4 regions of the Kitasatospora sp. NPDC041988 genome follow, and region 2 is predicted to be linked to each of the others. Evidence: riboswitches for the same ligand, from Rfam matches in the RefSeq annotation. Region 2 holds a riboswitch; each other region holds the start of a gene.
What was found. A riboswitch is a leader RNA that binds a small molecule or an ion and turns the genes downstream of it on or off. The one in region 2 is predicted to bind cobalamin.

Region 1 (5,246 bases), on a different contig from region 2:
GGCCGCCGTCGCGGACCGGCTCGGGCCCGACCCGCTGCGCGCCGACGCCGACCCGGAGCCGGCCTGGCGGCGGATATCCGGCAGCCGGACGACGGTCGCCGCGCTGCTGATGGACCAGAAGGTGCTGGCCGGGGTGGGCAACGTCTACCGTGCCGAGGTGCTGTTCCGGCACGGCGTCAACCCGCACCGGGCCGGGCGTGACCTCACCCGCGCCGAGTGGGACGCGATCTGGGCCGACCTCGTCGCCCTGATGCACGAGGGCGTCGGCGCGGGCCGGATCGACACCGTCCGCCCCGAGCACACCCCCGAGGCGATGGGCCGTCCGCCCCGGGTGGACGACCACGGCGGCGAGGTCTACGTGTACCGCCGGGCCGCGATGCCCTGCCTGGTCTGCGGCACCGACGTCCGGACCGAGGAACACGCCGCCCGGAACCTCTTCTGGTGCCCGACCTGCCAGCAGGCCTGAGGCCGCCGAGCCGGCCGAGCCGGCCGAGCCGGCCGGGCCTGAGCCGTCCCCGGCCGCCCGACCCGGTCCGGTCAGGAGCCGTCAGCCGTCCGTCCGCCCGCGGGCGACCGACCAGGCGGCGGCCGCGCCGGCCAGGCAGAGCGGCGTGTAGAGCGCCAGGTTGAGCGGGTAGAAGACCGAGCCGGTGTCGGCCCCGATCCCGGCCGCCCAGACCAGCCCGGCCAGCCCGCGGGCGAGCATCCCGCCGGCCACCGCGCGAGGGCCCCAGCGCAGCGCCACCGCGGGCAGCCGGCCGGCCAGGCCGTCCAGTACCCCGCCCCGGGCGAGGACCAGGGCCGCCCCCGTGAACAGCGCCGCGGCGAGCGGGACCAGGACCGGCGGGGTGAACGGCACGTCGGCGTTGAGCACGGCCTGGGAGAGCGACGCCGTGTCGGCCGCCGGCCAGGTGCTGCCGGTGGCCCAGTAGACGTGCAGCAGGCCGTCGGCGGCGAGCACGGCGGCGACGGCGAGGGCGGCGGTACGGCGGCGGTTCATGGTGGTCCCCCAGGGGATGCGACGGTGTGTCACCCGCAGGAGCGGCCCCGCCCGCCGGACGTTCCCGTGGCGAGCGTCACACCGGAAAGTCGCCCGGGAGAGGGAACGTCCGGGCCTCCCGCCGCCTCTGATGCGGATGTGGATGGTCCCGACACCCGAACCGCCAGCGACCCCGCCGCCCTGGTCCGCGCCGCCCAGCGCGGCGACCAACTGGCGGTGAGCGAGCTGCTGGAGCTGGTCACGCCCTACGTCCGCCGGCTCTGCGGCCCGATCGCCCTGGACGACGGCCCCGACGCGACCCAGGAGGCGCTGATCGCCGTCTTCCGCAAGCTGGGCCAGCTCCAGGACCCGGCCGCGCTGTTCGGCTGGGTCCGCTCGATCGCCGTCCGGGAGGCCGTCCGGCATGTGAAGCGGGTCGCCCGCTGCGTCCCGGCCGACCTCTCCGAACTGCCCCGCCCCGGTGATCCGCAGCTGGCCACCGACATCGAGGACGTCCTCGCCCGGCTCAGCCCCGAGCACCGGGCCGTCCTGGTGCTGCGCGACCTGGAGGGCCTGGACGAGCGGGCCACCGCCGACCTGCTGGGCGTGGCGGCCGGCACCGTGAAGTCCCGGCTCTCCCGGGCCCGACTCAGCTTCCGAAGGGCGTGGCAGCAGTGAGCGCGCAGACCCCCTGGCCGGTGGCGGCCTTCGACCCGGTGCGCCGACTGCACGTCATCGCCGCCGTCACCCCGGGCGCCGACGTCCGCGAGACGGTGATCGACGCGCCGTTCGACCAGGTCTGGGCCGTCGCGGCGGACCTGGAGGACGGGCTGCCGCGCTGGCTGCCGGATCTCCGCACCGTCCGCCTCACCGCGGGCCCGGCGGACGGCCGCGCCGAGGCCCTGGTGGTGGGACACAGCCGGCTGCGGGCCCGCTTCGACGTCGAGCTGACACCCGGCTGGTGCCTGATGCGCAGCCGCTTCCTGCTCGGCGGCATGGCGGCGCGCCCCGAGCCGGACGGCACCCGGTTCGCCTTCCTCGGCGCCTTCCGCCTCCCCGCCGCCGGCCTGGTCACCCGGGCCCTGCGGCCCGCCACCGACCCGCTGGCCCGGCGCTCGCTGCGCCGTTTCGAGCGGCTGGTGCGGCAGGGGTGACACCGGCCGCGGAACGGATGATGCCGGCTCAGGGCCCCCGTCGGGCCGGCAGGTGAGTCAGCCGGCCGCAGCGGTGGGCTCGTGGTGGTCCGTCGCGGAGCCGCCGGCGGTGTCGGGCGCCGGCTCGTGGTGCTCGGCGGCGGCGCATTCGTCCAGCAGGGGGCGCATGGCGTCGTCCACGAGCCGGTAGCGCACCACGCGTCCCTCCTTGTCCCCGGTGACCACGCCGGCTGTGCGGAGCAGCCGCAGCGCCTGGGAGACGGCGGGGTCGCGCATGCCGGTGGCGACCGCGAGGTCGCTGACGGCGAGCGGCCCGGCGCGGTGCAGGGCGAGCAGCAGGGAGAGCCGCCCCGGGTCGGCGAGCAGTGAGAACCGCTCGGCCCAGGACCGGACGTGCCCGGTGTCGCCGATGGCGGCGATGGCCTCGCAGACCCGGTGCCCGTCGATGGTGCGCTGACCCGCGCGGTCGGCCGGTACGAGATGCATGCGGACATTCTTGCAGGCCCCGGCCTGTGATCCTGGACACCTGCGCAGGTGCGCAGCCTTGCAACGGTGCTGCGCGGCCCCCTACGGTGTTGCCCGCCGTGGTGCTCGGGAAGACCGGTGACGGACCCTCAGGGTTCAAGTCCGGAGCGGCCCTCGCCACTGTGATCGGGGGAGTCGTCCGTACCCACGACGCCACTGGGCGCCTCGCGCGCCTGGGAAGGCGGGTACGGAAGCCCCGTCAGCCAGGAGACCGGCCACGGCATCTCACGAACGACTTTCCACGAGGTGCTGGAGCGTGATCCGCAGATGACCGTGCCCGAAACCGCCGCTGCTCCGGCGGCGCCGTCCGTCCTGCCCACTTTCCGCTGGAGGCGGGAGGACACCGTCCGCACGGCCGGGCTGATCGGGGTGATCCTGGCCATGCACGTGGTGGCGTTCGGGACGCTCATATTCCTGGTCGCCCCCGAGAAGTACGAGGTCGGCACCCAGGTCTTCGGGGTGGGCCTGGGTATCACCGCGTACACCCTCGGGATGCGGCACGCCTTCGACGCCGACCACATCGCGGTGATCGACAACACCACCCGCAAGCTGATGGCGGACGGCAAGCGCCCGGTCTCGGTGGGCTTCTGGTTCGCCCTCGGCCACTCGTCGATGGTGGTCATCATGGCCGCCCTGGTGGCGGGCGGCGCGCAGCTGGCCAACACGCTGATGGACGACGAGTCGGTCACCCACCAGTGGCTCGGCGTGGTCGGCACCTCCGCCTCCGGTGCCTTCCTCTACCTGATCGGCGCGCTCAACCTGGCCGCCCTGTTCGGCATCCTGAAGGTGTTCCGCTCGATGCGGGCCGGGCAGTTCGACGAGGCGGAGCTGGAGGAGCACCTCAACTCGCGCGGCTTCCTGGCCCGGGTGCTGAACCGGGCGACCCGCTCGATCACCCGGCCCGGCCAGATGTTCCCGGTCGGCATGGTGCTCGGCCTCGGCTTCGACACCGCGACCGAGGTGACCCTGATGGTGATGGCCGGCTCCGGCGCGGCCTCCGGGCTGCCCTGGTACGCGATCGTCTGCCTGCCGCTGCTGTTCGCGGCCGGGATGAGCCTGTTCGACACGCTGGACGGGACGTTCATGAACTTCGCGTACCAATGGGCGTTCTCCAACCCGGTACGCAAGGTGTACTACAACCTGACCATCACTGGACTGTCGATCGCGGTGGCGTTCATCATCGGCACCATCGAGCTGGTCGGGGTGCTGCACGAGAAGCTGGACCTCACCGACCCGGTCAGCGGCTGGATCGCGGACATCTCGCTGGACAACGTCGGCTACGCGATCGTCGGGCTGTTCGTGGTGGTCTGGGCGGCGGCGATCGCCTACTGGCGGCTCGCGGGGGTCGAGCAGCGCTGGAGCCCTCAGGCGGTGAAGGCGGCTGCTCCGGAGGACGCCGCGTCGGAGTCGGTGAAGTAGTCGGCGAAAGCAGCCGGCGAAGCAGCCGGCCCGTCAGGCCGCCGCGAGCAGCAGCGTCCCGGCCACGGCGAGCCCGGCACCGACCACCTGCACCGGGCGCAGCCGCTCCTTCAGCACCCCGCGGGCCATCAGCGCGGTGACCACCGGGTAGAGCGAGGCCAGCACGGCGGCCGCCGCGGCCGAGCCGCTGTGCGAGGCCAGCGCGTACGTGCCGTTGGCGGCGACGTCGGCCACGCCGACCGCGGTGAGCGCGGGGAGCCTCGCCCGCAGGCCGGGCAGGAGCCGGCTGCCGCCTCCGCCTTCGCCTCCGTCGCGGTGCAGGCTGAGCAGCAGCGCGCCGCCGCCGACGGCGACGTTGCAGAGCCGCTGGACGCAGAGCACCAGCAGCAGTCCGCCACCGGTGGAGGCGTGCGCGATCAGGGCCATCACCGCGCCGAAGCCGAAGGCGGCGCCAAGGGTGAGAGCCAGCACCCGCCGGGCGGCCGCCGGTCCGCCGCGCTCCGGCCCGCCGGCCAGCACGACGCCGACCACGGCGACCGCGATCCCGGCGGCCTGGCCGAGCCCGGGGCGCTCGCCCAATGCGAGTCCGACGCCGACCGGTACGGCGACGCCGATGGTGGCGAGCGGCGAGACCACGCCCATCGGGCCGAGCGCGAGCGCCCGGTAGAAGGCGAGCATGGCGAACGGGCCGATCACCCCGGCGGCGACGGCGTACCAGAGGGCGGGGGAGGCGTCCGTCCAGCCGCCGGTGGCCAGGACGGCGGCGAGCAGCAGCACGGTGGCGGTCAGCTGGGAGGCGACCACCACGGCCAGCGCGGGCAGCCGGCGGGTCAGCGCGCCGCCGCCGAAGTCGGCCAGGCCCCAGAGCAGGCTGGCGGAGAGGGCGAGCAGGGCGCTCATGAGGCGGCCGGGAGGGCCGGCGGAACGTAGGACAGCACAATGCACCCCGCAGTACAGTCGAATGGACTCGTTGCCGAGTGGGCAGCGTAGTCCACTCAAGTGAACTATTCGAATCAATATATTGAACTGGACTGACCGCGTGCCGGACCCCGACCTCGTCTCCCAGGCCCTCGCCCGGAACCTCAAGCGCGTGCGCGCCGAGCGCGGCCACACCCTCGACGCGCTCGCTGCCCGCTCCGGCGTCAGCCGGGGCATGATCGTCCAGATCG
Region 2 (5,246 bases):
CGAGCGAGCCGACGATCCGGTCCTCGGAGACGCCGACCGGCAACTCGACCAGCCGGGCCGGGCGTTCGGACGCGGACGGACCGCCGTGCGTGCCGTCCGGGCAGTGCGGGTCCGGCGCGGCCGGGTCGCAGGCGAAGCGGCAGCCGTCGACGGTGGCGATGGACGGCAGCAGGCCGGCCAGCGCGCGCACCATGGTCGACTTGGCGGTGCCCTTCTCGCCGCGCACCAGCACGCCGCCGACGGCCGGGGAGACCGCGTTGAGCAGCAGCCCGAGCCGCAGGTCGGCCATGCCGACGATCGCGGTGAAGGGGTAGCGGACGTCACTCATGATTCTCCAAGGGGGCCCCGGGCGGCAGGAACGGCAGCGAACCCGCGGCCGGCACCCCGCCCTCGATCAGCTTCCACAGCGCGTCGGTGTCCGCGTGCTCCTCGATCAGGTCGCCCAGCCGGTCGAGCCGGGCCTCGCGCGCCTCGGCGAACGAGACGTCCGGCGCGGGCACGAACGCCCGGCCCGACAACCCGGCCACCTCGCGCAGCAGTTCGCGCCGGAATCCGTCGTTCTCCAGCGCACCGTGCCAGGTCGTGCCCCAGACCGCCCCTACCCGGCAGCCGTCCAGGCTCTGCCCCTGGTCATCAGAGAAGAACGCCTCCCCGCCCTCGACGGACACCACCCCGTGGTGGATCTCGTACCCCTCGACCCGCTGCCCGTACGCCTCGCCGACCGGCTGGCCGAGCACCTTCTCGGCACCGAAGCGGACGTGCGTGGGCAGCAGCCCGAGGCCGTCGACGGCGCCGGCCTTGGACTCGACCTCGTCCACGATGGTGCGCGCCAGCATCTGGTAGCCGCCGCAGACCCCGAGGACCGGCAGTCCGGCCGCCGCCCGCGCCCTGATCGCCTGCTCCAGGCCGCGCTCGCGCAGCCAGGCCAGGTCGGCGACGGTGGCACGGGTGCCGGGCAGGACGACCAGGTCGGCGTCGGCCAGCTCCTCGGGCCGGGTGGCCCAGCGGACCAGGACGCCCGGCTCCTGGGCCAGCGCGTCCAGGTCCGTGAAGTTGGAGAGCCGGGGGAAGCGCACCACGGCCACCCGCAGCACGTCCGCGCCGAGCGGCCCGCGCCCGGCGGTCCGGTCGACCACGGTCGACAGGTCGAGCGAGTCCTCGGCGTCCAGCCAGAGGTCCGGCAGCATCGGCAGGGTGCCCAGCACGGGGCGGCCGGTCAGCTCGCGCAGCATCTCCAGGCCGGGCGCGAGCAGCCGCGCGTCGCCCCGGAACTTGTTGACGAACCAGCCGGCCACGTGCCGCTGGTCCTGTGCCGAGAGCAGCGCCAGCGTCCCGTACATCGCGGCGAACACCCCGCCGCGGTCGATGTCGCCGACGACCACGACCGGCAGCCCGGCGGCGGTGGCCAGGCCCATGTTGGCGATGTCGCGGTCCCGCAGGTTGATCTCGGCGGGAGAGCCGGCGCCCTCGCAGACCACCACGTCGTAGCGGCGGCGCAGGTCGGCCAGGCACTCCAGGGCGCGCTCCAGCAGGACGGGCTTGCGTTCGCGGTAGTCCAGCGCGCCCACCTCGGCCACCGGGCGGCCGAGCAGCACCACCTGGCTGCGGCCGTCCGCGCCCGGTTTGAGCAGCACCGGGTTCATCGCCGCCTCGGGCTCCACCTTGGCCGCCTGGGCCTGCATCGCCTGGGCGCGGCCGATCTCGGCGCCGTCGGCGGTGACGAAGGAGTTCAGCGACATGTTCTGCGCCTTGAACGGCGCGACGGCGACACCCTGCCGGGCCAGCCAGCGGCAGATACCCGCGGTGACCACGCTCTTGCCCGCGTCCGAGGTCGTTCCGGCGACCAGCAGCGCGTTGCTCATGCGTTCCCCCTCCTTCTCGTGAAAGCCCGGATCACCAGGTGCCCGGCCACGGTCGTACCCAGTGCCAGCGCGCCCACCCGGCGGGAGAGCCGGCAGGCGCGTTCGATGTCGTCCACCGTCACCGGCCGCAGCTCCGCGCCCAGCACCGGCCGGTGCTCGACGCGCGAGCCGTAGTTCAGGGTCCCGCCGAGCCGGACGCCGACCGCTCCGGCGAAGGCCGACTCGGCCTGGCCCGCGTTGGGGCTCGGATGCGCGGAGCCGTCCCGGCGCCAGACCCGCCAGGCGGTCCGGGGCTCGGGCGCGGCGGCCACCGTCAGCAGGGCGGTCAGCCGGGCGCCCGGCCAGCCCGCCACGTCGTCCAGCCGCGCCGAGGCCCAGCCGAACCGGGCGTGCCGCGGCGAACGGTGGCCGACCATCGCGTCCAGGGTGTTGACGGCCCGGAACGCCAGCAGCCCGGGCGTGCCCGCGACCGTGCCCCAGACCAGCGCGTTCACCACGGCGTCTGCGGTGTTCTCGGCGACCGACTCGACCACCGCGCGGGCGATCTGCTGTTCGTCCAGCGCGCTCGGGTCGCGCCCGCACAGGTGCGGCAGCCGCGCGCGGGCCGCCGTCAGGTCGCCGGCGTTCAGTGAGCGGGCGATGGTCCGGGCCTCGCGGGTCAGCGAGGTGCCGCCGAGCACCGTCCAGGTCGCGGCGGCGGCCAGCGCGGCCCGGCCCAGCGGCCGGCGGCCGAGGACGCGCTCGGCGGCCACCGCGCCGGCGGCGACGGTGCCCACGCAGAGCGCGGTGTAGGCGGTGCCGGCGGCCCGGTGGTCGCGCCAGAGCCGCTTCTCCAGCCGGCCGGCCGCGCTGCCGAAGACGGCCACCGGGTGGCCGCGGCGCGGGTCGGCGAACCGGGCGTCGGCGAGATACCCCGCGGCGGCACCCAGCGCGAAGGCGGCGGCGCGGGTCAGCGGGCGCACGGCGGACAGCAGAGGGCTCGGAGGGGCGGGGCAGCCTGCATGGCGTGCGTGTCCTCACTCAGGGTCCGCGCCCTGGATCGACGTACCGGGGGCGAGAGTCTCCTGGCTTCCGGGTCGAACGCACTCCCGGGCCTTCCAGCGGCTTCTGACGGCCCGCCGTGGCATCGTCCGGACGTGCTCCCCGGTGACAGTGGCGGGACCGCGCCGGACTCTCACCGGCTTCCTCTGCATGCCTCCGTATTGGCTGAAGGATCCCATCACGCGGCCGAACCGCGAGTCAACCAAGGTCACGGAGGGTTTGGTCACACGGTCTTCATGTTTCCCGCCCCGTTTCCGTCCCCGTCGCTACCTCTGATCGTCACCCCCCGCAGGGGCATGACAGCCTGTGCGATCGTCCAGCGGCCTGTAGAGCCCTACAGTCGCGCTTCGTGTGTTCGGCGGCTGGGGCAGTCCAACCACCGACCCCTACCGTCGGGCCATGCGACGAAGACAGCCACCCGCCGTGCCCCCGGTGCCCTTCTCGCCCGCGGCCGCCCGCGCGCATCGCGCCGGCCTGGGCCTGACCCCCGAGCGGGTGGCCGAGGGCATGGCCGCGCACGGCGTGCGGCTGCTGCCCGCCCATGTGCTCGGCTGGGAGAGCGGCGAGCTGCGCCCCACCGAGGAGGAGTTCATCGCGCTGGCCCGCGCCCTCTGGTGCCCGCCGGCCCAGCTGATGGGCGTCCGCCCGGCCGGGCTGAGGGACTTCCGGGTCGCCCGCGAGCTCAACCAGGAGAACGCGGCCCGCAGGATCGGCATGGCCCTGCACCACTACCAGCGGGCCGAGGCCACCGGCCGCTGGGACGGTGACCAGGAGCAGACGTACGCGCTCGCCCAGGTGCTCGGCCTGACCCTGCGCGAGCTGGTCGCGGTGACGGGCCGTCGGGACGAGCTCGACCAGCGGCTGCGGCAGTGTGTGGACGGCCGCTGGCAGGCGCACGTCCGGGCGATCGGCCGGATCGTGCCGGTCGACGAGAGCGAGCTCGCCGCCGTGCTGACGGCGCTGCAGAACGAGAACCAGGTCTCCTCCCACTGGGGCGCCGGCAGCTGGGGCTCCCCGGCCCCGGCGGCGCGGAGCACGCAGCCGGAGCGGCCGCTCGGCGAGCGGTTCTGGGAGCTGCTCGGGCGGCTGGAGACCGAGATCCCGGCCTGAGCGTCTTCCCGGCACGCGCCCCGGAGCGAGCCCGGCATGACCCGGACGGCCGTGTCCGGTGGCCGGCCGCCGCCCCCGCGAGTGGACTGGTGGGCACACTGCCCAGTCCGCGACACTGGTGGGCACACTGCCCAGTCCGCGACCAACAGAGCGGGGAGCGATATGCGTTGGGGAACCGCGGCCGCCGTGGCGGCCGCCGTCGTCGGTACCGGGGCCGCCGTGCTGGTCATCGGCCGACGGGCCTCCGAGCGGATGGTCCGCCCGGCGGGCCGGGAGCGGGCCGCCGGCCCCGTCCTGGTCCAGGCCCTCGCCGCCGGACGCGCCACCTTCACCCGCAGCCCGGAGAGCGCCCGCCCCGGCCGCTGGGCCGTGGAGTGGGGCGACGGCGGGCACGCCGTGGTCGACGAGATCCTGCACAGCGACGAGCAGGGTGTCACCCGGCGGCTGGCCCGCGCGGACCGCGGCACCCTGACACCCGGCACCGCCGTCCGCTTCACCCCCCGCGTCCACCTCGGCGACCCGACCAGCGCCCTCGGCCTGCCGTACTCCGAGACCTCCGCGGCGGGCGAGCTGGGGGCCCTGCCCGCCTGGTACCTCGACGGCAAGCGCGGTACCTGGGTCGTGCTGATCCACGGCGCCGGCGCCGACCGGCAGCAGACCCTCCCGGTGCTTCCGCTGCTGGACCGGCTCGGCCTGCCCGTCCTGGCCGTCACCTACCGCGGGGACGCGGGCGCCCCCGCGTCCCCGGACGGCCTCGGCCACTTCGGCGAGACCGAGTGGCGGGACGTCGAGGCGGCCGTGCGGCTCGCCCTGGACAGCGGCGCCGGCCGGATCCTCCTCTACGGCTGGTCGCTCGGCGCCACCATCGCCCTGCAGACCGCCGCCCGGTCCGCCTGGGCGTCCTCGGTCAGCGGCCTGATCCTGGACTCGCCCGTCCTCGACCTGCCCGCCACCGCCCGCCGGGGCGCCGCCCGAGCCGGCTTCCGCGGCGCCGCCGCCGGACTCGGCGTCCTCGCGGCGGAGGGCCGCACCGGCGTCGACCTGGCCGACTTCGCCCGGATCGCGGACGGTACCGACCTGCGGGTGCCCACCCTCGTCCTGCACGGCCCCGACGACCCGGTGGCGCCCTGGCAGGCCGCTGCCCGGCTCGCCGATCACCGCTCCGACGTGGTCAGCCTCCTGGCCTTCCCGGGCGGCGACCACGCGGCCCTCTGGAACGCCGACCCGGCCCGC
Region 3 (5,246 bases), on a different contig from region 2:
CTCCCGTAGGCCGCAACCTCCCGCAGGCCCGGCCCGTCGCCGCCGCGGCGGCCGGTCCACCAGGCGGCCAGGGTGACGGCCGGGTTGAAGTGGGCGCCGGAGACGGGGCCGAGCAGGGCGATCAGTACGCCGAGGCCGAACACGGTCGCGAGCGCGTTGGCCAGCAGCTGCACGCCGACGTCCTGGGACAGCTCGGTGGCCTGGATGCCGGAGCCGACCACGATCGCGACCAGCGCGCCCGTCCCGACGAACTCGACGGCCGTCCGGCGGCCCAGCGGGGCGGGCTCGGTCATCTCGCGCCTGCCGGGGTGTCGAGGAGGGAGGAGAGGCGGGCCAGGGCGGCGGGCAGCACCCAGTAGTAGACCCAGGTTCCGCGGCGTTCGGAGCCGACCAGTCCGGCCTCCCGCAGGACCTTGAGGTGGTGGGAGATCGTCGGCTGGGACACGTCGAACGGGCCGGTCAGGTCGCAGACGCAGGCCTCGCCGCCCTCGTGGGAGGCGATCAGTGACAGCAGCCGCAGTCGGACCGGGTCCGACAGGGCCTTGAACATCTTCGCCAGGTCGACGGCGGCCTCTTCGCCCAGGGGCTCGCGGACCATCGGCGAGCAGCATGCGGCCGCGTCGTCCTGGTCGAGCACCGGCAGTTCCAGATTCGACATGCGTCTATGTTGACAGCCATCTAATCCGGTGGCAAGGTCGGCCATATCGACAGCCGTCGATACAAGACCGGATCGGGGAGAACCGCCATGTCCCGCGTTCAGCTCGCCCTGCGCGTCGCCGACCTCGAAGGCTCCATCGCCTTCTACTCCAAGCTGTTCGGCACCGAGCCGGCCAAGCGCCGCCCCGGCTACGCGAACTTCGCCGTCACCGAGCCCCCGCTCAAGCTCGTCCTCATCGAGGGCGAGGCCGGCGAGGACACCCGCCTGGACCACCTCGGCGTCGAGGTCGCCTCCACCGAGCAGGTCACCGCCGCCGCCGGCCGCCTCAAGGAGGCCGGCCTGGCCACCTTCGAGGAGAACGACACCTCCTGCTGCTACGCCCTCCAGGACAAGGTCTGGGTCACCGGCCCCGGTGAGGAGCCCTGGGAGGTCTACGTCGTCAAGTCCGACGCCGACACCCTCGGCAGGAGCGCTGCCGCCGCGCCGGACGCCTGCTGCGGCACCACCGCCTGCTGCACTCCCGACGAGCAGGCGGTCGATCCCCAGCGGACGCCGGTCGAGGCGAAGAGCGCTGCCGGATGCGCCTGCGCCGGCTGAGCGGCGACAGGGGGCGACGGCGCCTTCGCCGCCACTGCTCCCCGCCGGCCCGGGGCGGCCGACAGGAAGGATCGCCACCGGGATTCGGGGCGGTCCGGAGGTCGCTGCGGTAGCCCCGGCCGAGTGGCGTCCGGCACCGGAGGGCGGCGAGCGTGCGCGGCGCCGGGCGGGTGGGCGTACGGCAAGGCCGCCCCTGCCAAGGATCGGCGCGGGGCGGCCTTCTGCGGTCGGTGGTCGGGATTCGGCGTACCGGCTCAGGCGGCGTCCGCTGCCGGGCGGCGGGACAGGGCGTCGGAGGCCTTGGCCGTGGCGTAGAGCGAGACGGCCAGCGCGATGACGAGGGCGGCCCCGGCGGCGAAGATGCTGCCGGAGGAGACGGCCTTGGCACTGCCGGACTCGGTACGGGCCGAGCCGGCGAGGAAGGGCATGACCACGAGGACGGCGACGCCGAGGGCGACCTCGCCCCAGACGACCTTCGGGAAGTGCCGCAGGGTCAGGTGGAGGAGGGAGGAGCTGTCGTCGGCGCGGCGGGCCTGGGCGATGCGGGGCATCAGCCGGAACTGGTTGAAGGCGCCCGCGGCGACGAGGCCGGCGACCAGGAGGATCTTGACCAGCAGGGCGATGCCGTAGCCGGTGGTCCAGAGCTGGGAGATCGCACCGACGTGCTTCCAGCTGAGCCAGAGGCCGGAGATGGTGACGGCGCCGACGCAGATCATGGCGACGAGGCTGAACCGGCGCCACATGTCGGCCCAGAGAAGGCCGGCGCCGTCGCCGAGGCGGCCGCGGGTGCCGGCGAGCGCGACCAGGAGGGCGAGGCCGCCGAGCCAGACGACGCCGGAGATGATGTGGGTCTGGTCGAAGACGAGGTCGAGCCAGCGGTCGAGGTCGGCGGGCTTGGTGGCGGGGACGGCCGCGATCAGGGTGACGGCGAGGGAGAGCGGCAGCGCGGTGAGGGCGATGGCGTCCGTGTGGCGGCGGCTGGCCGGTATGAAGAGGGCGATCAGGGCTGCGGCCGCGACGGCCAGGACAGCGTTCTGGACCAGGTAGACGGTGCCCTGGGCGATCCAGGCGCCCTTGGCGGCCGGGGCGTGGAGGTAGTCCCAGATCCGGTCCGGGGCGAGGGCGTCGCCGAACGGCATGCCCTTGCCGGCGCGGGCGAGACGGGCGGCGAGCTGGAAGTAACCGGCGATCAGCAGCACCACCCCTGCCCAGGCGAGGTAGGTCGCCGATCTTCTTCGCAGGACCTCGGCGTCCTGGCCGCTGGTTTCCGCGGCGCGCAGCGCGGGGCGCACGGTGGTCGCGTACGTGATGGTGGCGCCGATGGCTCCGCTGAGGCCGATGAAGTAGCCGGCCTTGGTGAGGAGCCGCCAGGGCTGGGGCATGGTGTATCCGGCCGTGGTCGCGGCCAGCAGGGCGTGATGCATGAGGTGAGGCTAGCCTAAATAAGGGCGCCCTTAGTCGCCTGGGGGGTGCTGCTTGTTCAATCGTCATCATCCTGTGAGCTACCGGTCGGTCGACTCCTCGTGGCGCGCCCTGTCACTGCTTCGCCTCGTTCGGAGCCCGAAGCCCCGGCCGGTGCCGTCTCGGAATGTGGACGACTTGAGCCAATCCCTGTCCGCCGGCTGCCGGACTCCCTCTAAGCTGGCCGGGCAGCTGGTTCGCCCTGCCCGCCAGGCAGGCGCGTCGCAAGAGGGAACCCGGTGGGAATCCGGGACTGCCCCGCAGCGGTGAGTGGGAACGAACGCCGTCATACGCACTGGGCCCGGCCGGGTCTGGGAAGCGACGGCCAGTAGGTGTCCGCCCTTTCGGGGGCGGCCGTGCCCGCGAGTCCGAAGACCTGCCCGTTGCCCGCACGCGACCGATCGCGCGCGGCCATCCCGGTGACCTCGTGGGCGGGTCGGCGTACATACCAGGCGGGTTGGGCGCTCTTCGTGCGCTCGTGGCCCCGCCCGGTTCGTCACCCTTCGCGCCTGCGTCCCGTCATCGGGGACCACAGGAGACAGGCTCGCGAAGGAGAGTCCCTTGACAGCGAATTCCGCAGCCGCGGCAACCCGGGCCACCGCCCACGGCTACCCCCGGCAGGGCCGGAACCGGGAGCTCAAGAAGGCGATCGAGGGCTACTGGAAGGGTGCGGTCGCGGCCGGCGCCCTCCTGGCCACCGCCGCCGACCTGCGCCGGGAGAACTGGCGCCGGCTCGCCGACGCCGGCATCCGGGAAGTCCCCACCGGCGACTTCTCGCTCTACGACCACGTGCTGGACGCCACCGTCGCCGTCGGTGCGATTCCCGCCCGCCACCGGGCGGCCGTCGACGCCGACGCGCTGGACGGCTACTTCGCCATGGCGCGCGGCACCCAGGACGTCGCGCCGCTGGAGATGACCAAGTGGTTCGACACCAACTACCACTACCTGGTGCCCGAACTCGGCCCCGGCACCGTCTTCACCCCGAACCCGGCCAAGCAGGTGGCCGAGTTGCGCGAGGCCGTCGCGCTCGGCCACGACGCCCGGCCGGTGCTGGTCGGCCCCGTCACCTACCTGCTGCTCGCCAAGCCGGCCCCCGGGGTGGCCGAGGACTTCCAGCCGCTCACCCTGCTCGACCGGCTGCTGCCCGTCTACGCCGCACTCCTCGCCGACCTGCGCGCCGCCGGCGCCGAGTGGGTGCAGCTGGACGAACCCGCGCTCGTCCAGGACCGCACCCCGGCCGAGCTGAACGTCGCCGCCCGCGCCTACCGCGACCTCGGCGCCCTCACCGACCGGCCCAAGCTGCTCGTCGCGAGCTACTTCGACCGCCTCGGCGAGGCGCTGCCCGTGCTCGCCAAGGCGCCGGTCGACGGCCTCGCACTGGACTTCACCGGTTCGGCCGCGGCCAACCTCGACGCCCTCGCCGCCGTCGGCGGACTCCCCGGCAAGCGCCTGGTCGCCGGCGTGGTCGACGGCCGCAACATCTGGATCAACGACCTGCAGAAGTCGCTGACCACCCTGGCGACCCTGCTCGGCCTCGCCGACCGGGTCGACGTCGCACCGTCCTGCTCCCTGCTGCACGTCCCGCTGGACGCCGCCGACGAGCGCGACCTGGACCCGCAGATCGCCCGCTGGCTCGCGTTCGCCCGTCAGAAGGCCGGCGAGACCGCCCTGCTCGCCCGCGGCCTGCGCGAGGGCACCGACGCGATCGCCGCCGAACTCGCCGCCAACCGGGCCGACCTCGCCTCCCGGGCCGGCTCGCCGATCACCCGCGACCCGGCCGTCCGCGCCCGTACCGCCGCCGTCACCGAGGCCGACGGCCGCCGGGCCCAGGCCTACCCCGAGCGCGCCGAGGCCCAGCGCACCCGACTCGGCCTGCCGCTGCTGCCGACCACCACCATCGGCTCCTTCCCGCAGACCGCCGAACTGCGCGTCGCCCGCGCCGACCTCACCGCCGGCCGCATCGACGAGGGCGCCTACCGGGAGCGCATCGAGGCCGAGGTGCGCGAGGTGATCGCGTTCCAGGAGAAGGCCGGGCTGGACGTGCTCGTCCACGGCGAGCCCGAACGCAACGACATGGTCCAGTACTTCGCCGAGCAGCTCACCGGCTACCTGGCCACCCGGCACGGCTGGGTGCAGTCGTACGGCACCCGGTACGTGCGCCCGCCGGTGCTGGCCGGCGACATCTCGCGCCCGCACCCGATGACCGTCGACTGGTTCCGCTACGCCCAGGACCTGACGGACCGTCCGGTCAAGGGGATGCTGACGGGCCCGGTCACCATGCTTGCCTGGTCCTTCGTCCGCGACGACCAGCCGCTCGCCGAGACCGCCTTCCAGGTCGCCCTCGCCCTGCGCGACGAGGTCACCGATCTGGAGGCCGCCGGTGCCACCGTCGTCCAGGTCGACGAACCGGCCCTGCGCGAGACCCTGCCGCTGCGGGCCGGCGACCGCCCGGCCTACCTGGACTGGGCCACCGCCGCCTTCCGGCTCGCCACCTCCGGGGTACGCGCCGACACCCAGATCCACACTCACA
Region 4 (5,246 bases), on a different contig from region 2:
CGCTGCGGAACTCGATGTGCCGTTCCAGGCCGAACCGGCGCACCGCCTCGGTGACCGGCCCCTGCTCCTTCTGCGGCTTGCCGACCACGACCAGGTGCGCGTCCCGCTCGGTGCGGACCTTGGCCAGCGCCTCCACCAGGTACACCAGCCCCTTGAGCGGCACGTCCGCACTGGAGGTGGTGACGATCCGGCCGGGCACCCGCCGCACCGTCCCCGACGGGGACCAGAGCCGGGTGTCGGCGCCGATCGGCACCACCGAGACCGCGCCGGGCGCGGCGCGCAGGTGCTCGACGATCTCCCGCTTCGAGCTGCCGGAGACGGTGATGATGTGCTCCAGCCGGGCGGCCACCCGGCGCTGCATCCGGGTGAAGGCGTACCAGCGGCGCAGCGACAGCCGCCTGAGCCGGGTGGGGGCCGCGTCCAGCTCCAGCTGCCGGTCCACCGTGATCGGGTGATGGATCGTGGTGACCAGCGGGAACCCGTGCCGCCCCAGGCCGAGCAGGCCGTAGCCGAGCGTCTGGTTGTCGTGCACCACGTCGTAGCGGCCCTTGTGCAGGGCGAGGTACCGGCGGGCGCGCAGCGAGAAGGTCAGCGGCTCGGGGAAGCCGCCGGTGCGCATCGTGGCGACCTCCAGCACGTCCACCGGGCCGCGGTACTCGGCGAGGTCCGGGGTGCGGAACGGGTCGTCGGCGCGGTAGAGGTCCAGGCTGGGCAACTCGACCAGCCGGACCGAGCCGGGGCCCTCGACCTCGTCCAGTACGGGGTACGGCTGGGCGCCGATCACGTCCACGTGGTGGCCCAGCCGGGCCAGTTCACGGGAAAGGTGCCGTACGTAGACGCCCTGGCCGCCGCAGAACGGGTCGCCGCGGTACGACAGCAGGGCAATCCGCAGCGGTTGCGCGGTCATCCTCGGCCCCCATCTCTGCTGCTAGGTGTGCTGCCGGTCGGTAAAGTAGATCAGGTTTCAGTGTGGTGTGGAGTTCGCCACTGACCATGTGAACAATGAGAGACCTTGAAGATACCGGCCCGTAGCTTCTCGTCAGGAGCCAGGGCTGGTGATTCACGCCACGCCGGATCACCCGCCCGACCTGCCGGACCTGCTCCACCGGACCGGCAGGACGGACCTGCTCCGGAACCGTTCCGGACCTGCTCCGGCACTTCAGGAGCACCCCGCCAGTCTCGCGCACCGGGAGCACCCTTGCCGTCGCCCGCCGCACCACACCCTGCGCCGCCCGCCGCGGCGCACCCCGCGCCGCGCTCCGCACCGCAGCCCGCGCCGCACCCCGACGGCCCGCCGCTGACCGCCCGGCAGGCCGAACGGCGGCGGCGGATCCTGCGCTCCGCGACCGCGCTGGCGGCCCGCGGCGGGTACGACGCGGTGCAGATGCGGGAGGTCGCGGAGGGCGCGCAGGTGGCGCTCGGCACCCTCTACCGGTACTTCCCGTCGAAGGTACATCTGCTGGTCGCGGTCATGCTGGAGCAGTTGCAGAGCCTTCAGGAGCACGTCCGGCGGCACCCTCCGGCCGAGCTCGAACCGGCCCCGCGGGTCGCCGAGACACTCACCCGCGCGTTCCACGCGCTCCAGCGCGAACCACTGCTGGCGGAGGCGATGGTCCGGGCGCTCTCCTTCGCGGACCGCTCGGTCAGTACCGAGGTGGACCTCGTGAGCACCGCCACCGGCCAGCTCATCCTGGACGCGATCGGCCAGTCGGGGCCGCCCACCGACAGCCAGCGCGCCGCCGTCCGGGTGATCGAGCACACCTGGCACTCGGCCCTGGTGTCCTGGCTCTCCGGCCGCTCCTCGATCGCCGAGGTCCGCGCCGACCTGCACACCGCCGCCCGGCTGCTCACCCTGCCCTGACGTCGGCCTGCCGCCGGCCCGTCGCCGCCTCGCCGCTGCCGGTGCCGGCGCTCGCCGGTGCTCGCCGGGCCCTGTGGCGGCGCCTCGCCGGCCAAGTGGAACCTGTTCTCGCCCGGGCCGGTTCGGCAGCCCCCGTGCGGCGGCTAAAGTCGACCCGCAGGACAACTCCATCCCGCTTCTCCTCCGGGGAAAGCCGGTGCGAATCCGGCACTGACCCCGCAACCGTGAGCCCGGCGCTGGACGGCCGGGCGAGTCGGAATGCCCGGGGAGAGGCGAGCGGCCACACCGGGCACACCCGCACCCGGCACCGTCGAGGTCTACGGAACGGCCCACCCGGGCCACCACCGCTCACCGAAAGGCTCACCTCCACCATGCTCACCGCCGCCCGCCTGGGCGCCGCCGCCCTGTCCGCCGCGCTGCTCACCGGCGGCGCCGCCGCTCCGGCCCTCGCCGACAGCCCCTCGCCCAGCGCCGCCGCCGTCCCCGAAGGCCTCTACGGCAAGGGCGACCCGACGTTCGACGGGGTGTGGCGGCAGTCGCTCGCCCTCACCGCGCTGGCCGGCGCCAAGGTGACGCCCGCCGACTCCGCCGTCTCCTGGCTCACCGGCCAGCAGTGTGCGGACGGCGGCTGGCCGTCGTTCCGCGCGGACACCGCGGCCGCCTGCGCCGCCGCGACCGAGGACAGCAACGCGACCGCCGTCGCCGTCCAGGCGCTGGTCGCGCTCGGCGGGCACCAGGACGCCGTCGACAAGGGCGTCCAGTGGCTCAAGGCCAACCAGAACGCGGACGGCAGCTGGGCCTACAATCCCGGCAGCCCCGGCGACGCCGACTCCACCGGCCTCGCCGTCAACGCCCTGCTCGCCGCCAAGGTGGACCCGGCCGGCGTCGCCAAGGCCGGAAAGAACGCCTTCGACGGGCTGGCGCTCTTCCAGCTCGGCTGCGCCGCCCCCGCCGACCAGCGCGGCGCCTTCGCCTACCAGCCCAAGCCGGACGGCGCGCTCGAACCGAACGCCCTCGCCACCGGCCAGGCCTCGCTGGCCGCGGTCGGCGGAAAGCTGCCGGTCACCAACACCAACCGGACCGACGCCGCGCCCAAGGCGCTCACGTGCGCGGACGGCTCCACCGGCACGGGCGGCTCCGCGCCGACAGCCGTGCCGCGCGCCGACTCCGGCGAGGCCACGGGCGCCTACCTCACCGCACAGCTCGCGGCCGGCGGGCAGCACCTCACCCTGACCACCCCCGGCGCCGCCCCGACCCCCGACTACACCGCCACCGCCTGGGCCGCGCTCGGCCTGATCCAGGGCGGCCACCCGCAGCAGGCCACCGGCGCGGTGGACTGGCTGGCCAAGGAGGGCACCGCCTGGACCAAGGGCGGCACCGACGCCTCCGCCACCGCCACCCTGCTACTCGTCGCCCAGGCCGCCCAGCGCGACCCGGCCTCGTTCGGCGGCGACCTCGTCGCGCAGCTGACCGCCCTCGGCCCGGCGCCCAAGGCGACCGCCCCGGCCTCGGCCTCGGCTGCCGCCTCCGCGCCGGCGAAGGAGAAGAAGGACGGCGGCATCGGCCAGTGGTGGCCGATCGGCATCGGCCTGCTCATCGGCATCGGCGGCGGCGTGCTCCTGAGCATCCAGCGCAAGCGCGGCCCGAAGCTGTGACCAGCCCCGCCACCCCGACCGGCTCCGGCCCGGCCGGGCCGACTCCCGGGGCAGGCGCCGCGAGCTCGTGTTCCGGTGCGGAGCGGCGGGTTGCGGAGCGGCGAGTCCGTGATCGGCGGGTCGCGGATCACGAGGTCGCGGATCACGGGGTCACGGATCGCCAGGTCACTGATCACGAGGTCACGGATCGCCAGGTCACTGATCGCCAGGTCACGGATCGCCAGGTCGTGGACGCGCCGGTGGCGACCGGCCGGCCGACTGTCACCGGCAGGCCCGCGCCCACCACCCCGCTGCCGCCCGCCGGCCTGCCTGGCCGGCTCCCGGCAACGCTCGCCCCGACACCGGCCGCCCCGGCAACGCTCGCCCCCGCACCCGCGGCTCCCAGTCGCTGTCGGCGGGTGGCGCCCGCGCTCGTCCGGTTCGTCGCCGGGGTGGTGGCCGGGGTGCTGATCCTGTTGGTCCTCGGGGCCGCGCCGGCGCAGGCCGCCGGGTACCGGTACTGGTCGTTCTGGAAGTGGTCCGACGGCGCATGGGCCTACCAGCAGCAGGGGCCCGCCGTGTACGTGCCACCGGACGGCGGCGTGGACGGGTGGCGCTTCGCCGTCAGCCCCGACGGCGGCCGGGACGCCGCCCGCCCCGGCACCGCCCCGGACTTCGCCACCGTCTGCGGCAGCACGCCCGCGCAGCAGGGGCGTAAGCGCGTAGGTGTCGTCCTGGACTTCGGCACCGCCGCCGACGCCGCCGGCGAGACCCCGCCCGGGCCCCGCACCGCCTGCGCCGTCGTGCCCGGCAACGCCAGCTCGGCCGAGGTGCTGGCCACCGTCGCCCCGCCGCTGCGGTACGACACCAACGGGCTGCTCTGCGCCATCGCCGGCTATCCGAAGGCCGGCTGCGCCGACCAGCTCGGCGGAGCCGGCCGGCCCAACGATCAGCCCTCCGACCGTTCCTCCGCCGACGCCGCTGCCACCACCGCGCGCAACGACGGCTCGCCCGGCACCAGCGGCCCGGACCTCGGCGTGATCGCCGGCGCCGTGCTCGTCGCCGTCCTGGCCGCGGGCACCGTCTGGCAAGCGCGCCGCCGCCGCTGAACAGGCACCCGAATATGTTGACCGGTCCACATATATCGACCGGTCTATATATATCGACCGGTCTACTTATGACGACCGGTCTACAGAAAGGGCTCCCGCCCGACCAGCCGGAGTAGGAAGTCGGCCCATCCGACTTCCTACTCCAGGGCCACCCCGAGTCAGCCCCGAGTCAGCTCCAGGCCCACCCCCGCACCCCACCCGCACAACAGCCCGCCCCCGCCAGCCCCGCCCCACCCCCGCCCTCCCCGACCTGGACCTCCTCCCCCGTGACCACACCCCGCGCCGCCGGCCCGCCCCGCACCCCCCGCGCCACCCGCCGCCCGCCCGTCGGCCCCCGCCAGCTGCACCCCGGGGCCTGGTGGCTGTGGGCGCTCGGCCTGGGCGCGGCGGCCACGCGCACCACCAACCCGCTCCTCCTGCTGCTCCTCGTCGCCGTGGCCGGCTACGTGGTGGCCGCCAGGCGCGGCGATGCGCCGTGGTCGCGTTCGTACGGCGCGTTCCTCCGGCTCGGGCTGCTGGTGCTGGGCATCCGCCTGGTGTTCGCCGTGCTGCTCGGTTCGCCGGTCCCCGGGACGCATGTGCTCTTCACCCTCCCCGAGGTGCCGCTGCCCGCCTGGGCGCAGGGCGTGCGGATCGGCGGCC

Region 1: it holds a riboswitch for cobalamin, as region 2 does, so the genes downstream of both, nicT (Nickel transporter NicT) here and ACZ6NC_RS14305 (cobalamin biosynthesis protein) in region 2, are expected to answer to the same signal.
Region 3: it holds a riboswitch for cobalamin, as region 2 does, so the genes downstream of both, metE (5-methyltetrahydropteroyltriglutamate--homocysteine S-methyltransferase) here and ACZ6NC_RS14305 (cobalamin biosynthesis protein) in region 2, are expected to answer to the same signal.
Region 4: it holds a riboswitch for cobalamin, as region 2 does, so the genes downstream of both, ACZ6NC_RS02975 (prenyltransferase/squalene oxidase repeat-containing protein) here and ACZ6NC_RS14305 (cobalamin biosynthesis protein) in region 2, are expected to answer to the same signal.

What each region holds. Positions count from the first base shown of each region.
Region 1 is NZ_JBVJCO010000010.1:47,298-52,543, reverse strand. Features, by position in the region: gene ACZ6NC_RS12735 (Fpg/Nei family DNA glycosylase) at 1-466, shown strand, start outside; gene ACZ6NC_RS12730 (DUF3995 domain-containing protein) at 548-1,000, opposite strand; gene ACZ6NC_RS12725 (RNA polymerase sigma factor) at 1,139-1,657, shown strand; gene ACZ6NC_RS12720 (SRPBCC family protein) at 1,654-2,133, shown strand; partial or broken gene ACZ6NC_RS12715 (ArsR/SmtB family transcription factor) at 2,278-2,619, opposite strand; cobalamin riboswitch at 2,702-2,892, shown strand; gene nicT (Nickel transporter NicT) at 2,926-4,077, shown strand; gene ACZ6NC_RS12705 (EamA family transporter) at 4,111-4,977, opposite strand; gene ACZ6NC_RS12700 (helix-turn-helix domain-containing protein) at 5,117-5,246, shown strand, end outside.
Region 2 is NZ_JBVJCO010000011.1:157,668-162,913, forward strand. Features, by position in the region: gene ACZ6NC_RS14295 (putative cobaltochelatase) at 1-328, opposite strand, end outside; gene ACZ6NC_RS14300 (cobyric acid synthase) at 321-1,862, opposite strand; gene ACZ6NC_RS14305 (cobalamin biosynthesis protein) at 1,859-2,824, opposite strand; cobalamin riboswitch at 2,918-3,078, opposite strand; gene ACZ6NC_RS14310 (transcriptional regulator) at 3,303-4,013, shown strand; gene ACZ6NC_RS14315 (alpha/beta hydrolase family protein) at 4,176-5,246, shown strand, end outside.
Region 3 is NZ_JBVJCO010000065.1:16,924-22,169, reverse strand. Features, by position in the region: gene ACZ6NC_RS38835 (aquaporin) at 1-293, opposite strand, end outside; gene ACZ6NC_RS38830 (ArsR/SmtB family transcription factor) at 290-658, opposite strand; gene ACZ6NC_RS38825 (ArsI/CadI family heavy metal resistance metalloenzyme) at 746-1,255, shown strand; gene ACZ6NC_RS38820 (CopD family protein) at 1,510-2,679, opposite strand; cobalamin riboswitch at 2,893-3,114, shown strand; gene metE (5-methyltetrahydropteroyltriglutamate--homocysteine S-methyltransferase) at 3,278-5,246, shown strand, end outside.
Region 4 is NZ_JBVJCO010000002.1:5,197-10,442, reverse strand. Features, by position in the region: gene ACZ6NC_RS02985 (glycosyltransferase family 4 protein) at 1-907, opposite strand, end outside; gene ACZ6NC_RS02980 (TetR family transcriptional regulator) at 1,199-1,861, shown strand; cobalamin riboswitch at 2,025-2,145, shown strand; gene ACZ6NC_RS02975 (prenyltransferase/squalene oxidase repeat-containing protein) at 2,233-3,516, shown strand; gene ACZ6NC_RS02970 (SCO2322 family protein) at 3,915-4,604, shown strand; gene ACZ6NC_RS02965 (CbiQ family ECF transporter T component) at 4,871-5,246, shown strand, end outside.